2 regions of the Pseudomonas sp. rhizo66 genome follow, and region 1 is predicted to be linked to the other one. Evidence: predicted binding sites of a transcription regulator. Region 1 holds the regulator's gene; the other holds the start of a gene.
What was found. Region 1 encodes FliA, which starts transcription of late flagellar genes. Its sites were predicted from a motif close to CTAAAGTTTNNNNNNNNNNNGCCGNTAA; they were not measured.
Positions count from the first base shown of each region.

Region 2: flgM (flagellar biosynthesis anti-sigma factor FlgM) is a predicted target of FliA. The motif match lies at 2,163-2,190, and genes of this name have one in related genera.

Region 1 covers NZ_JAUJWZ010000019.1:39,102-47,618, reverse strand. The annotation lists gene flhA (flagellar biosynthesis protein FlhA) at 1-1,241, shown strand, start outside; gene flhF (flagellar biosynthesis protein FlhF) at 1,253-2,593, shown strand; gene fleN (flagellar synthesis regulator FleN) at 2,710-3,540, shown strand; gene fliA (RNA polymerase sigma factor FliA) at 3,537-4,277, shown strand; gene QZR14_RS21680 (chemotaxis response regulator CheY) at 4,444-4,815, shown strand; gene QZR14_RS21675 (protein phosphatase CheZ) at 4,834-5,622, shown strand; gene QZR14_RS21670 (chemotaxis protein CheA) at 5,677-7,953, shown strand; gene QZR14_RS21665 (protein-glutamate methylesterase/protein-glutamine glutaminase) at 8,003-8,517, shown strand, end outside.
Region 2 covers NZ_JAUJWZ010000025.1:70,619-77,543, forward strand. The annotation lists gene cheR (protein-glutamate O-methyltransferase CheR) at 1-254, opposite strand, end outside; gene QZR14_RS25075 (chemotaxis protein CheV) at 301-1,233, opposite strand; gene flgA (flagellar basal body P-ring formation chaperone FlgA) at 1,316-2,077, shown strand; gene flgM (flagellar biosynthesis anti-sigma factor FlgM) at 2,226-2,552, shown strand; gene QZR14_RS25090 (flagella synthesis protein FlgN) at 2,601-3,068, shown strand; gene QZR14_RS25095 (flagellar brake protein) at 3,157-3,903, shown strand; gene QZR14_RS25100 (MFS transporter) at 3,976-5,361, opposite strand; gene QZR14_RS25105 (glutamine synthetase family protein) at 5,431-6,672, opposite strand; gene QZR14_RS25110 (sensor histidine kinase) at 6,872-6,925, opposite strand, start outside.

The DNA.
Region 1 (8,517 bases):
GTCTGATGGCGGTCATGGGCCTGGTGCCGGGCATGCCGCACTTCTCGTTCCTGAGCATGGCGGCGCTGGCCGCTGGCGGCGCGTACCTGTTCTGGAAGAAGCAGAATGTGGCCAAGGTTGTGGCGTTGGAGGAGGTCAAGCGCCAGCAGGATTTGCTGCCGTCGCCGGCCCGCGCCATGGAAACCAAAGAGCTGGGCTGGGATGACGTGACGCCGATCGACATGATCGGCCTGGAAGTCGGTTATCGCCTGATTCCATTGGTCGATCGCAACCAGGGCGGGCAATTGCTGGCGCGGATCAAGGGCGTGCGCAAGAAGCTCTCGCAGGATCTGGGTTTCCTGATGCCGACCGTGCACATTCGCGACAACCTCGACTTGGCGCCAAGCGCCTATCGCCTGACCCTGATGGGCGTGATCCTCGCCGAAGCCGAGATCTATCCGGATCGCGAACTGGCGATCAACCCGGGCCAGGTGTACGGCACGCTCAACGGCATCAACGCCAAAGATCCGGCTTTCGGCCTCGAGGCGGTGTGGATCGAAATCAGCCAGCGTGCCCAGGCACAATCGCTCGGTTACACCGTGGTCGACGCCAGCACCGTGGTTGCGACCCACTTGAACCAGATTCTGTACAAGCACTCCAGCGAGCTGATCGGCCACGAAGAAGTGCAGCAACTCATGCAATTGCTGGCCAAAAGCTCGCCGAAACTGGCAGAAGAGCTGGTGCCGGGCGTGGTCACGTTGTCGCAGTTGCTCAAAGTGCTGCAAGCGCTGCTCGCCGAACACGTGCCGGTGCGCGATATCCGCAGCATTGCCGAAGCCATCGCCAACAACGCCGCGAAGAGTCAAGATACCGCCGCTTTGGTGGCTGCTGTGCGGGTCGGCGTATCGCGCGCCATCGTTCAAAGCATTGTAGGCACTGAGTCCGAGCTGCCTGTGATCACCTTGGAACCAAGGTTGGAACAAATATTGCTCAATAGTCTGCAGAAGGCAGGACAAGGCTCGGAAGAGGGCGTTCTGCTGGAGCCAAGCATGGCCGAGAAGCTGCAGCGTTCGCTCATCGAAGCGGCGCAGCGTCAGGAAATGCAAGGTCAGCCGGTGATCCTTTTGGTCGCTGGCCCGATCCGCGCGATGCTCTCGCGCTTTGGCCGCCTCGCCGTCCCTGGACTGCATGTGCTGGCTTACCAGGAAATACCGGACAACAAGCAAGTGACCATCGTTGCGACAGTAGGGCCCAACGGCTGAGGTAGTGGTTTATGCAAGTTAAGCGTTTCTTTGCCGCCGATATGCGTCAGGCCATGAAGCTGGTTCGTGATGAGCTGGGCGCTGATGCGGCCATCATTGGCAACCGCCGCATTGCCGGCGGTGTCGAGTTGACGGCGGCACTGGATTACAAATTGTCGGCGCTGGCGCCACGGGTTCCGAACATGGAACTCGAAGACGAACTGCGCAAGACCCAGTCGCGCATCGTCACCGCCCAGGCTGAGCTGAGCCTGCGTGGCGAAGCCGACGGCAATAGCAATCGCCAGATCTTTGCCGGGCTGCCGTTGACCGCCGGCCTGCCGCTGACCGCCGCTGAACCGCTGAGCGAGCCGACTTACGCTGCTCCAGCGCGTCCGGCCCCGGCCCCTGCGCAGTCCTCCGGCGGTGTCGATCCGCGTGCACTGGATTCGATGCGTTTTGAATTGAACAGCCTGCGCGAGCTGATGGAAGTTCAGCTCGGCACCCTGGCCTGGAATCAGCTGCAAGGCAGCCGCCCGGCGCAAGCCAATCTGTATCGCCGTCTGCAACGTATCGGCCTCTCCGGCCCGTTGTCGCGCGATCTACTGGCGATGATCACCGATATCGAAGAACCGCGTCAGGCCTGGCGCATGCTGCTGGCGCACCTGGCACGGATGATTGCCGTACCGGAAGTCGAGCCACTGGAAGAGGGCGGTGTGATTGCCATGGTCGGCCCGGCCGGCATGGGCAAGACCACCACGCTGGCCAAACTTGCCGCGCGTTATGTGCTGAAATACGGCGCGCAGAACGTCGCGCTGGTGAGCATGGACAGCTTCCGCATCGGCGCTCAGGAACAACTGAAGACCCTGGGCCGCATTCTCAATGTGCCGGTGACCCACGTTGATCCGGGCCAATCGCTGGTGCAAGCGCTGGACCCATTGCTGCGCAAACGCGTGGTGCTGATCGATACCGCCGGCCTGCAAGCCAGCGATCCAGCCCTGCGCATGCAGCTCGAAAGTCTGGCCGGGCGCGGCATTCGTGCAAAAAATTATCTGGTCTTGGCAACCACCAGCCAGAAACAGGTTCTAACCGCCGCTTATCACAGTTACAAGCGTTGCGGGCTTGCCGGCTGCATCCTGACTAAACTGGATGAAACGGCCAGCCTTGGCGAAGTGTTGAGCCTGGCGATCAGTCATGAATTGCCGGTCGCGTACCTGACCGATGGCCCACGGATTCCGGATGATCTGCATCTGCCGCGCCGTCATCAACTGGTCAGCCGCGCCGTCAGCGTGCAAATGCAGGAAGAACCCAGCGAAGAAGCCATGGCTGACATGTTCGCTGATATCTATCACAGCCCGACCAAGCAGGTAGGCTGAGGTATTCATGAACAGTTTTTGTACCTACATCGATGGTCTGCCATGCATTGTTCCGATCGGGAACGCGCAGCCAGTAATGTGGCCTCCGTCTATGCAAGACAAGGTAAAGAAATAACATGGGCAGCATGCATCCCGTACAGGTGATCGCGGTGACCGGCGGCAAAGGTGGCGTCGGCAAGACTAACGTGTCAGTGAACTTGTCGCTGGCGCTGGCAGAGCTTGGCCGTCGGGTCATGCTGCTGGACGCCGACCTCGGTCTGGCGAACGTTGACGTATTGTTGGGGCTGACCCCTAAACGCACGCTGGCCGACGTCATCGAAGGCCGTTGCGAGTTGCGCGACGTGCTGTTGCAAGGCCCCGGTGGCATCCGCATCGTGCCGGCGGCGTCCGGCACGCAAAGCATGGTGCACCTGAGCCCGGCGCAACATGCCGGCCTGATTCAGGCGTTCAGCGACATCGGCGACAATCTCGACGTATTGGTGATCGACACCGCTGCGGGTATTGGTGACTCGGTAGTCAGTTTTGTGCGCGCCGCGCAAGAAGTGTTGCTGGTGGTCTGCGATGAGCCGACTTCCATTACCGACGCCTACGCGCTGATCAAATTGCTCAACCGCGATTACGGCATGAACCGCTTCCGCGTCCTCGCCAACATGGCGCAGAGCCCGCAGGAAGGGCGCAACCTGTTCGCCAAGTTGACCAAGGTCACGGATCGCTTCCTTGACGTGGCCCTACAATACGTCGGCGCCGTGCCTTACGACGAAAGCGTGCGTAAAGCGGTGCAGAAGCAGCGCGCGGTGTACGAAGCCTTTCCGCGTTCCAAGTGCGCGCTGGCGTTCAAGGCGATTGCGCAGAAGGTCGATACCTGGCCGCTGCCCGCCAACCCGCGTGGCCACCTTGAGTTTTTCGTCGAGCGCCTCGTGCAGCAAACGGCAGGGCCCGTGCTATGACCGCAAGCGGTATGAACTACTACAAGAAGTCGGCACGTGACGCGCAGTACGAGCTGATCGAGCGTTACGCGCCACTGGTCAAACGCATTGCCTACCACTTGCTGGCACGCTTGCCGGCGAGTGTGCAGGTCGAAGACCTGATCCAGGCCGGGATGATCGGCCTGCTCGAAGTCTCGACCAAATATGACGCCAGCAAAGGCGCCAGTTTCGAAACGTACGCGGGCATACGAATCCGCGGCGCGATGCTCGACGAAGTGCGCAAAGGGGATTGGGCGCCACGCTCGGTTCACCGCAATACCCGTATGGTCAGCGACGCAATTCGCTCAATTGAAGCTAAAACCGGCCGTGATGCTAAAGATCACGAGGTTGCGGCCGAACTCCAATTGAGTCTCGACGATTACTACGGGATTTTGAATGACACCTTGGGCAGTCGCCTGTTCAGTTTCGACGACCTGTTGCAGGACGGCGAACACGAAGGGCTGCACGAGGATGGCGCGAGTGCTCATATGGAGCCGTCACGCGATCTGGAAGATGAACGCTTCCAGGCAGCGCTGGCGGACGCGATTGCCAATTTGCCGGAGCGTGAGCGACTGGTGTTGGCGCTGTACTACGACGAAGAGCTGAACCTCAAGGAGATCGGTGAAGTCCTTGGCGTCAGTGAATCGCGGGTCAGCCAGTTACACAGCCAGTGCGCGGCCCGTTTGCGGGGGCGTTTGGGGGAGTGGCGAGCGCGCTGAAGGCAGTGTGGGGACACTGCGAACGAGGCTGGTGCGGTGATGAACGGCACCGGTCTTGCTCTGTTGTGCTCCAGACAGTCTTCGAGTGCTGCGCCGATTGATTGAAGTGGCGCGTCCAGGTGCTGGGCGCGTTTAAGACTGCTTGGAGGTCGAATTGAACAAAGACATGAAAATCCTCATCGTTGATGACTTCTCAACGATGCGGCGGATCATCAAGAACCTGCTGCGTGATCTTGGGTTCACCAACACCGTCGAGGCTGACGATGGCACCACTGCCATTCCAGTGCTCAACAGCGGCAGCATCGACTTTCTGGTAACGGACTGGAACATGCCGGGCATGACCGGTATCGACCTGCTGCGCCATGTGCGTGCCGATGAAAAACTCAAGCACCTGCCAGTCCTGATGGTCACGGCTGAAGCCAAGCGCGAGCAGATCATTGAAGCCGCCCAGGCCGGTGTAAACGGCTACGTAGTCAAACCTTTCACGGCTCAGGCGTTGAAAGACAAAATCGAGAAGATTTTCGAACGCATCGGCTGATGAACGCGCGGGGGAGCTATGGAGCATAACGAATCTTCACAGGGCGATTTCGAATCGACCCTGAAAAAACACGCGGTCGAACTGGTCGAAAGCCTTGAAAAAGGCAGGTTCGGCGACGCTGTGCAACTGATCCATGAGCTCAATCAGACCCGTGACCGCGGCCTGTACCAGGAAGTGGGCAAGCTCACACGTGAACTGCACAGTGCGATCGTCAACTTCCAGATCGATCCGCACATGCCACAGGCCGAGGAAGTGTCGCAAATCACCGACGCCACTGAACGCCTGGGCTATGTGGTCAAGCTGACGGAAGCCGCGGCCAACCGCACCATGGATCTGGTGGAAAGCGCCACGCCGGTGGTCAACAGTCTGGCTGATGAAGCGCAGACCTTGAGCGCCGATTGGGGGCGTTTCATGCGTCGCGAGGTCGGGGCTGAGGAGTTCCGTGAACTGGCGCGCCGGGTCGACGGTTTTCTGTCACGCAGCAGCACGGACAACCGTGCAGTGTCGAGCAATCTCAACGACATCCTGCTGGCCCAGGATTACCAGGACCTGACCGGTCAGGTGATCAAGCGGGTGACCCAACTGGTCACCGAAGTCGAAAGCAATTTGCTCAAACTCGTGCTCATGGCCAGTCAAGTCGACCGCTTTGCGGGCATCGAACATGACCGCGCCGCGATGCTTGCAGAAAAAGATCCACAAAAACATCTCTCGCAGGGTGAAGGTCCGCAGATTCATGCCGATAAACGAGAAGACGTTGTGTCCGGTCAGGACGATGTGGACGATTTGTTATCCAGCCTCGGATTCTAGTGTTTTGGAATTTTAGGTTTTTTGGGTTTTTAGACCTGTAGGAGCACCCCATTAATGAGCTTCGGCGCCGATGAAGAGATCCTTCAGGATTTCCTGGTTGAGGCCGGCGAGATTCTTGAGCAACTGTCCGAACAACTGGTCGAGCTGGAAAGCCGTCCGGATGACGCAGATCTGCTCAACGCAATTTTTCGCGGTTTCCACACTGTAAAAGGGGGCGCCGGCTTCCTTCAGCTCAACGAGCTGGTGGAGTGCTGTCACATCGCCGAAAACGTGTTCGACATCCTGCGCAAGGGTGAGCGTCGCGTTGATGCAGAACTGATGGACGTTGTCCTCGAAGCACTGGACGCGGTGAACAGCATGTTCAGCGAAGTCCGCGAGCGTGCGCCGATCACCGCCGCCACCCCGGAACTGCTGGCCGCCCTGGCGCGCCTGGCCGAACCGCAATCGGCGGACGAAGCCCCGGCTTCGCCAGTGGCCGAGATGATCGAAGAACTGGTCGTCGAAGGCGACGCGTCGGGCGACATCACCGATAACGAATTTGAACAGCTGCTGGACTCGCTGAACGCCGTCAAGGCTGAAGCCGAAGCCCCGGCCGTTGCTGCCCCTGTGCAAACGGCTGCTGAAGCTGCGAGCGATGAAATCACCGATGCCGAGTTCGAGTCGTTGCTCGATCAGTTGCACGGCAAAGGCCAGTTCGCGGCGGATGCCGTGGCACCGACTGCTGCGGCGCCGGCAGCGCCTGCGGCGGGCGACAGCTCGGACATCACCGACGACGAATTCGAAGCCCTGCTCGATCAACTGCATGGCAAGGGCAACTTTGCCGTTGAAGCGCTGGAGTCGGCGATTGCCTCGGCACCGGCTGCGCCAGCCGCACCGACCGCTGCGGCGGCCGGCAGCGATCTGATCAGCGATCACGAGTTCGAATCGCTGCTCGACGAATTGCACGGCAAAGGCAAGTTCACTGACGTTGGTGCCGCGCCTGCCGGCGCCGCTTCGACGGTGGCTGCGCCTGCGGCCAAGGCTGCGGCCGCTCCGGCTGCTGCGCCGAAAGCCGCGCCCAAGCCTGAGCCGAAAGCCGAAACGCCAAAACCGGCTGCCGCTGCTGCACCGGCTCCGGCCCGTGCCGCCGCTGCGCCGCCACCGGAAAAACCGGCTAGCGAAGCCGAGACCACCGTGCGGGTCGACACCGCGCGTCTCGACGAAATCATGAACATGGTTGGCGAGTTGGTGCTGGTGCGTAACCGTCTGGTACGCCTGGGCCTCAACAGCGGCGACGAAGCCATGTCCAAGGCCGTGTCGAACCTCGACGTGGTCACGGCAGACTTGCAGACCGCGGTGATGAAGACCCGGATGCAGCCGATCAAGAAGGTCTTCGGGCGCTTCCCGCGTCTGGTTCGCGACCTGGCACGTCAGCTCAAGAAAGAGATCAACCTGGAACTGGTGGGTGAAGAAACCGACCTCGACAAAAACCTTGTCGAGGCCCTGGCCGACCCGCTGGTCCACTTGGTGCGCAACGCCGTCGACCACGGCATCGAGTCGCCGGAAGAACGCGAAGCCTCGGGCAAGGCCCGTGGCGGTCGTGTTGTCCTGGCCGCCGAGCAGGAAGGCGACCACATCCTGCTGTCGATCTCCGATGACGGTAAAGGCATGGATCCGAACGTCCTGCGTTCGATCGCGGTAAAACGCGGTGTGATGGACAAGGACGCGGCCGATCGCCTCAGCGATACCGAGTGCTACAACCTGATTTTCGCCCCGGGTTTCTCGACCAAGACCGAGATCTCCGACGTGTCCGGCCGCGGTGTCGGCATGGACGTGGTGAAGACCAAGATTTCCCAGCTCAACGGTTCGATCAACATTTACTCGACCAAGGGCCAGGGCTCGAAGATCGTCATCAAGGTGCCGCTGACCCTCGCGATCATGCCAACCCTGATGGTGATGCTCGGCAATCAGGCGTTTGCGTTCCCGTTGGTCAACGTCAACGAAATCTTCCACCTCGACCTGTCGACCACCAACGTCGTCGACGGTCAGGAAGTGGTGATCGTGCGGGACAAGGCCTTGCCATTGTTCTACCTCAAGCGCTGGCTGGTCAGCTCCGCCGCTCACGAAGAGCAGCGTGAAGGCCATGTGGTGATCCTTTCGGTGGGCACTCAGCGGATCGGCTTCGTCGTCGATCAACTGGTCGGCCAGGAAGAAGTGGTCATCAAGCCATTGGGCAAAATGCTGCAGGGCACTCCGGGCATGTCCGGCGCCACCATCACTGGTGACGGCCGCATCGCGCTGATTCTCGATGTTCCAAGCATGCTCAAGCGTTACGCCACGAAGCGTATTTGAATCCGGGGTGGCGGGGCGACAACGTCCCGCTGCACCTAATGGAGTGTTTATGGCAGTCAAAGTCCTGGTGGTGGACGATTCAGGTTTTTTCCGCCGCCGCGTCTCGGAAATTCTTTCAGCGGATCCGAGCATCCAGGTGGTCGGCACCGCCACCAACGGTAAAGAGGCGATCGATCAGGCTCTGGCGCTCAAGCCGGACGTGATCACCATGGACTACGAGATGCCGATGATGGACGGCATCACGGCAGTGCGGCACATCATGCAGCGCTGCCCGACCCCGGTGTTGATGTTCTCCTCGCTGACGCACGAAGGCGCTCGGGTCACCCTCGATGCGCTGGATGCTGGTGCGGTGGATTTCCTGCCGAAGAATTTCGAAGACATCTCGCGTAATCCGGAGAAGGTCAAGCAACTGCTGTGCGAGAAGGTCCACAGCATCTCGCGCAGCAACCGTCGCTTCAGTGCCTACAGCGCGCCTGCGCCTGTGGCTGCGCCAGCCCCGACGCCTGCTCCGGCAGCGTCGAGCTTCAGCAGCCACAGCGCCAGCGCGCCGGCACGTCCGGCCCC
Region 2 (6,925 bases), on a different contig from region 1:
TCAAACGGATAGGTATCCCGAAACCAGAGGGTTTCGTTGGTCGTCATGGCATCGACCACCTGTTCGCGCAAACCGCTGCGCGGCTGGGTCTGGATGCGCTGAACCAGCTCACCCAGAGACTTGATGCCTTGCTGCTCCATCAGTTTGTTGAGACGGCTCGAGACCAGGTACTGCTTGTTTTCACCGAGCAAAATGCCACAGGCTTTTTCCAGGAAGACCCGGAACTGTTCGAAATCCAAATTACCCGTAGACAATGATGCCGCCTCTTAAATCGTGTTGACCGCCAGGAGCAAAACGCCCCTAGCTGATATCTGCTGCTTTGATCCGGTCGACTACCCGGGATGCCAGGTCATCAGGACGGAACTTGGCCAGGAAGTCATCGGCACCGACTTTCTTGACCATCGCCTGATTGAATACCCCGGACAACGAAGTATGCAGGATGATGTGAAGCTTTTGCATGCGCGGGTCAGCGCGGATCTCGGCCGTCAGTGTGTACCCGTCCATCTCCGGCATCTCGATGTCGGAAATCATCATCAGGAACTCTTCTTCCGGCTTCTTGCCCTCATCGACCAGCTTGCGCAGGTAATCCAGCGCCTGCTTGCCGTCGTTCAGCGCTACTACTTCAACGCCGACCGTCTGCAGGCAACGCGTGACCTGCTTGCGCGCCACTGACGAGTCATCGACCGTCAAGACACGCAACGAGAGTGCCTTGGTCTGGGTCTCGACATCGACCACGCCCACCGAAATCGCTTCCGGTGTCGGCGCAACTTCGGCCAGCACTTTCTCGACGTCGATGATTTCGACTAACTGATTGTCCACCCGAGTCACAGCGGTCAGGTAATGATCGCGCCCCGTGCCCTTGGGTGGTGGATGAATCTCTTCCCAGTTCATGTTGACGATGCGCTCCACCGAGCGAACCAGGAAACCCTGGGTCTTGGTGTTGTACTCCGTGATGATCACGAACGGGTTGTTCTTGTCCTTCAACGCTCCGGAACCGGTGGCCATTGCCAGATCAAGGATCGGAATGGTCGCCCCCCGGATATTTGCCACCCCGCACACGACAGGACTGGACTTGGGCATCAACGTCAGTGACGGGCACTGCAACACTTCCCGCACCTTGAACACGTTGATTCCGTAGAGCTGCTGACCGTCAAGACGGAACAACAACAGCTCCAGGCGATTCTGCCCCACCAGTTGCGTGCGCTGGTTCACCGAATCCATTACACCAGCCATGCCCAGACTCCTACACCAACGCCAAGTGTTGTTGCGACGCACATTCATTGCTAAACGGCACGGCGCTTGCTTTTTAACTCGTATGAACGCTCAAACGACATTTTTTCGACGCCTGACATCGCCCCTCCGCAGAGGGCTTTGCGCGATGTCCGCCATTTGCTGCTTTTTCGCTGGCAGCCCTGCCATTGCTGATGCGGTTACCTTGCCTGACATGCTTATCGGCGTCACTCAGGGCTTTCTTGAGTTCACCGTAGAAGACTATCTGGCTAGCAGTCAAACGGAAGGCCGCTACGAAATCGAAGTAAACCAGCTTGATCCACGTATGCGCATGCCTATGTGCGACAAGGAATTGACAGCGACTTTGGAGAGTCCGGCACGTCCGCTGGGCCGGGTTACCGTCAAGGTCCGCTGCGAGGGGGCCTCGCCCTGGACCGTGTTCGTGCCCGCTCAAGTCCGCCTGTTTCGCGAGATTGTGACCACCACGCGCCCGCTCAAACGGGCCGGGATTATCGAGCCGCAGGATGTGACCTTGCGTGAACGCGACATCAGTCAGATCAATCAGGGTTTCCTGACCTCCGTTGACGAAGCGATCGGGCAGAAATTAACCCGACCAACGGTAGCCGATCAGGTCATTACCCTGGTTCATCTGGAACAAGCAGAAGTCATTCGCAAGGGCGATCAAGTGGTCATTACTGCCCGCAGCGGCACACTCGCTGTGCGCATGCCCGGGGAAGCGCTGGCCAATGGCGGTCTGAAAGAGCAGATCCGGGTGAAAAACCTCAACTCGCAACGGGTCATCAAGGCGCAAGTCACCGCGCCGGGCCAAGTGGAAGTGGCGATGTAGAAAACTGGCGCTGACCCCGGCTGTTCCCTAAACTGTGCCGCAGCAGGACACGCGCCGGCGCATGCAAGGCTCATTGTAAATGTGCCTAAAGTTTTCCAGGGGATGGCCGAAAACATGGCAAGCGTCCAAATTCCCAGAGGTTTTTATCATGGTCATCGATTTCAGCCGTTTGAACAGCTCCTCGTCACTTACGGGCAGTACACGTACCAGCAACGCCAAGGAAACCGCCGAAACCGGCACCTCCGCGCCGCTGAATACCCAGGCCGAAACGGCCAGTACCGCAAAAAGCGGGGAATCGGTACACCTCAGCAATGAGGCTCAACAGTTGCAGAAGGTCACTGACAAGCTGCGCGATCAACCTGCTGTCGACAAAGCCCGTGTGGCCGAGTTGAAAGCCGCGATTGCCGATGGCAGCTATAAAGTCGACAGCAACCGTGTAGCCAGCAAACTGCTCAACTTCGAAGCCCAGCGCTAGGCTTTTGCCGGCGCCAGGCTTTTGGACGCTTAAAACCCAAGGCCAGCCATGCACGACACTAATTTATTGCAATTGATCAACGACGACTTTGCTCCAGCTCAACAATTGCTGGAGTTGTTGCAAACCGAATCCCTCGCGTTGCACGGTCGCGACATGCCGTTGCTGGAAGAAATTCTGGCGCACAAACAGGCATTGATCATTCTGCTTGAACAGCATGGCCGCAAGCGCAGTGAAATCCTCGCCAGCCTCAACCTGCCGACTGATCGTTCAGGTCTTGAGCAACTGGCAAGCCAGTCGAGCATTGGCGAACAGTTGTTGACGCAAGGCGACGCATTGACCGATCTGATCGCTCAATGCCAGGCCGCCAACCTCAAGAATGGCCAGTCGATCCAGATCCAGCAGATCGCCACGGCCAATCAGCTGAAGATCCTCACCGGTGGTGAAGCGCCAGCGCTTTATAACGCCAGCGGTACATTTGCCAAACCCGCCACACCGCGTCCGCTCAGCCAGGCATGAGCCGTTGATGCGCCAGCACTATCTACCCGCGAAACATGCTGGCAAAATGCTGGCTAGTAGTCATATTTTGTCTGGAGATTGATAAACCGTGTCCAACGCCCTCAGCGCGGATGATGCTCCGCAGCCCCCTAAGGTGCTCACCACGCCACTGGAAATCTCCAGCAACCTGCGCCAGCTGCAAGAAAGCCACGATCCGCTGATCATCACCTTCCATGAGCGCAGCCAGCGCTTCCAGAGCTACCTGATCAAAGTCGACCGCGACAGCGCTTCGATCGCACTGGACGAGATGATCCCGCGTGATGGCGAACGCTTTCTGCAGGCCGGGGAGCCGTTCAAGGTTGAAGGTTTTCATGACGGCGTGCGGATTGCCTGGGAATGCACAGGCACGCTGAATATCGAAGAATCCGAGGGCGATCGTTTCTACACCGGCGCTCTGCCGACCGAAGTGGTTTACCACCAGCGCCGCAATGCCTTCCGCGCCGCGCTGAAACTGACCGATCTGGTCAGTGTTGAACTGGGCGGCGAAAAGCTCAAGGCGCCAATCAACGGCAAACTGCTGGATATCTCCGCGACCGGTTGCAAGCTGCGCTTCGAAGGCGATATCACTGACCGCCTGCAACTGGGCCAGGTCTATGACCGCCTGATCGCCCCGCCGCTGTTCGGCAATCAGCCGACCTCCGTCGAACTGCGCTACCTGCACTTCGAAGAAAAACTCAACATCACTTTTGCCGGCCTGCGCTTCCACAACATCAGTGGTCAGGCTGCGCGCAACGTTGAGCGTTTCGTGTATCAGCTGCAACGTGAAGCACGCCGTTTCGACAAAGACGATCTCTGATTCGTTGCGGCCAATAAAAAGGGCAGTCCTTGAGGGGACTGCCCTTTTTTATGCGCGTGGTTTTTGTTCAGTTCAGGGTCTGCCGCCGCTGAGATCGGGCGCAGGTTTGTCATCGCCGCTATCCGGCTCGACTTCTGCCGCAGGCTCTGGCTGAGGCTCGGGTTCAGGCTCGGGAGTCGCCGGCGTTTGCACAGGGTCCTGCACCATCTGCTCCTGCACCACCTGCTCGTCTACCCGAGGATCGAGGGCCGCCACCAGCGGTGAGCTGGACATGCTGTCGGGCATGGCCACGTGATGCAGCGGCGCATCGTCGACCTGATGCAGATTGGTCACCGCTTTCGGCCGGATCCGCCACACCAGCACCAGCGCGAAGAAGCTGAAGAACGCATACAGGCTCTGGCTGCCAAACAACTTCATCAGCACACCTGCCAACAACGGCCCGATGCTCGCGCCAACCCCGTAGGTCACCAGCAGCATCGCCGTCAGCGAAACGCGACGATCGCCTTCGACGTGGTCGTTGGAAAACGCTACCGCCAGCGGATACAGACAGAACTGCACCAGTGAGCACATGAACCCGACAACAAACAAAACCTCCAGCGGCACCTGCGGCAGAATCGCCAACGGCAACGCCGCCACCGCCAGGAACCCGGCAAAACAGCGAATCAGCAGCGCCCGGTCGTAACGATCGGACAACCAGCCCAACGGCCACTGCACCAGCAACCCGGCGAAGATGCAGCTACCCATGAACAAACCGACCTGCTCGGTCGACAACCCCTGCTGCGAGGCATACAGCGGCGCCAGACCATAGAACGAACCGATGATCAAACCGGCTCCCAGCACCGTACTCAACGACTGCGGCACGCGCTTGATAAAGAAGCGTGGCTCCATGGGCGCCGGATGCAGGGGCGCCGGGTGAATCCGTCGAGTCAACGCCACCGGCACCAGACACAGCGCAAAGCACAGCGCGACCAGCATCAGCAGTTCCAGCCCCAGGCCCGGATGCATGACCAGAATCAGTTGGCCGAGCACCAGGCCCAGGTACGAAGCGATCATGTATCCGCTGAACACCAGGCCACGCTGATTGGCGTCCGCCTGCTCGTTGAGCCAGCTCTCGATCACCATGTACTGGCACATCATGCCCAGACCGACGATGGTCCGCAGCACCAGCCACGCCGGCAGCCAATCGACCAGACCATGGCCAAGCACCGCCGCCCCGACGATCCCGGCACAGGCCGAATAAGCACGGATGTGCCCGACCCGGGCGATCAATCGGTGACCGATCTTGCCGCCCAGCACCAGGCCGAAATAGTTGGCCGCCATCAGCGCACCGACCCAGAGGCCGTCGACATTGTCAGCGGCCAGACGCAATGCCAGATAAGTGGATAGAAGGCCCGAGCCGATCAACATCATCAGCGAGGCGAAATACAGTGCTCGAAAGGATTTCCAGATTTGGCGCATCGGCGTTCCGAGCGGCTCCTTGCAGTAAATATCGGGCTACCAGAACGATAGCCCGATGGCGGCGGTACGTCAGGCCTGGGCTGCGAGAACACGCCGTTCCCAGGGAGTGATTTCATCAAAGAAGCTGGTCAACTCCATGGTCTTCGAAGCGATGTAGCCTTCGATGAACTCCTGTCCGAACAGTTCCCTCGCCAATTGGCTACGTTTCAGACGTTCGAGTGCGGCATGCAAGGTACACGGCAGTGCAAGATTGTCCGGCACCGCGAACTCGCCCTGAATCGCCTCGCTCGGTTCCAGTTCATGCTCGATGCCATGCAAACCGGCAGCCAGACTGGCGGCGATCGCCAGATACGGATTCGCATCGGCGCCCGGCAAACGGTTTTCCACCCGACGGGCAACCGGCGAGCTGGCCGGAATTCGCAGCCCGGCCGCCCGATTGTCGTGCGACCAGCACGCGTTGTTCGGCGATGCGTACGGATGGCACAGGCGCTGATAGGAATTCACATTGGGTGCAAACAGTGCGGTGAAGTCGGCCATGCCCGCCTGCTGGCCAGCGATGAAGTGGCGGAACAGCGCAGTCGGTTCACCGTGCTCGTCACTGAAGACATTCTTGCCGCTGCCGATCTCGACGATGCTCTGATGAATGTGCATCGAACTGCCCGGCGTGTGTGCCAGCGGCTTGGCCATGCACACCACGGTCAAACCATGCTTGAGCGCAACCTCTTTGAGCAGGTGCTTGAACAGGAACGTCTGATCGGCCAGCAACAGTGGATCACCGTGCAGCAGATTGATCTCGAACTGGCTGACGCCCATCTCGTGCATGAAGGTATCGCGCGGCAGACCGAGTGCCGCCATGCATCTATAGACTTCGTTGAAGAACGGCCGCAGACCGTTATTGGAACTGACGCTGAACGCTGATTGGCCATCCTCGCGACGCCCATCCAGGCCTACTGGCGGACGGAACGGCTGGGTCGGATCGGTATTCGGCGCGAAGACAAAGAATTCCAGCTCGGTCGCCACCACCGGCGCTAGGCCACGCGCGGCATAACGGGCAATGACTTTCTTGAGCTGACCACGAGTCGACAGGTTGGAGCTTTCGCCGGTCAGTTCATCCGCGTCGCAAATGGCGAGGGCACGCGGCTCGTCACTCCATGGCAAACGATGGATCTGGGTCGGTTCGGCAATCAGGGCGAGATCGCCGTCGTCGCTGCCGTAGAACCGTGCTGCCGGGTAACCGCCCATGATGCATTGCAACAGCACGCCACGCGCCAGTTGCAAACGCCGCCCTTCGAGGAAACCCTCGGCGGTCATTACTTTCCCGCGTGGCACGCCATTCAGATCCGGCGTAACACATTCAATCTCATCAATGCCGGTCAATCGCTGCGCGAGTGAACGCTGGCCATCGGTTGTCATGACGCAATCCTTGTTATTGTGCGAGCCGCGAACGGCGACCCGTACAAAATAGGCTCCGGCTGTTCGGAATATCAAGCAGCGTCAAACAAAAACTTTTTCACGGCAAATAAAGGCTGAACACCCCGCCGCCAAGCGCTCCGCCATTGCGGAT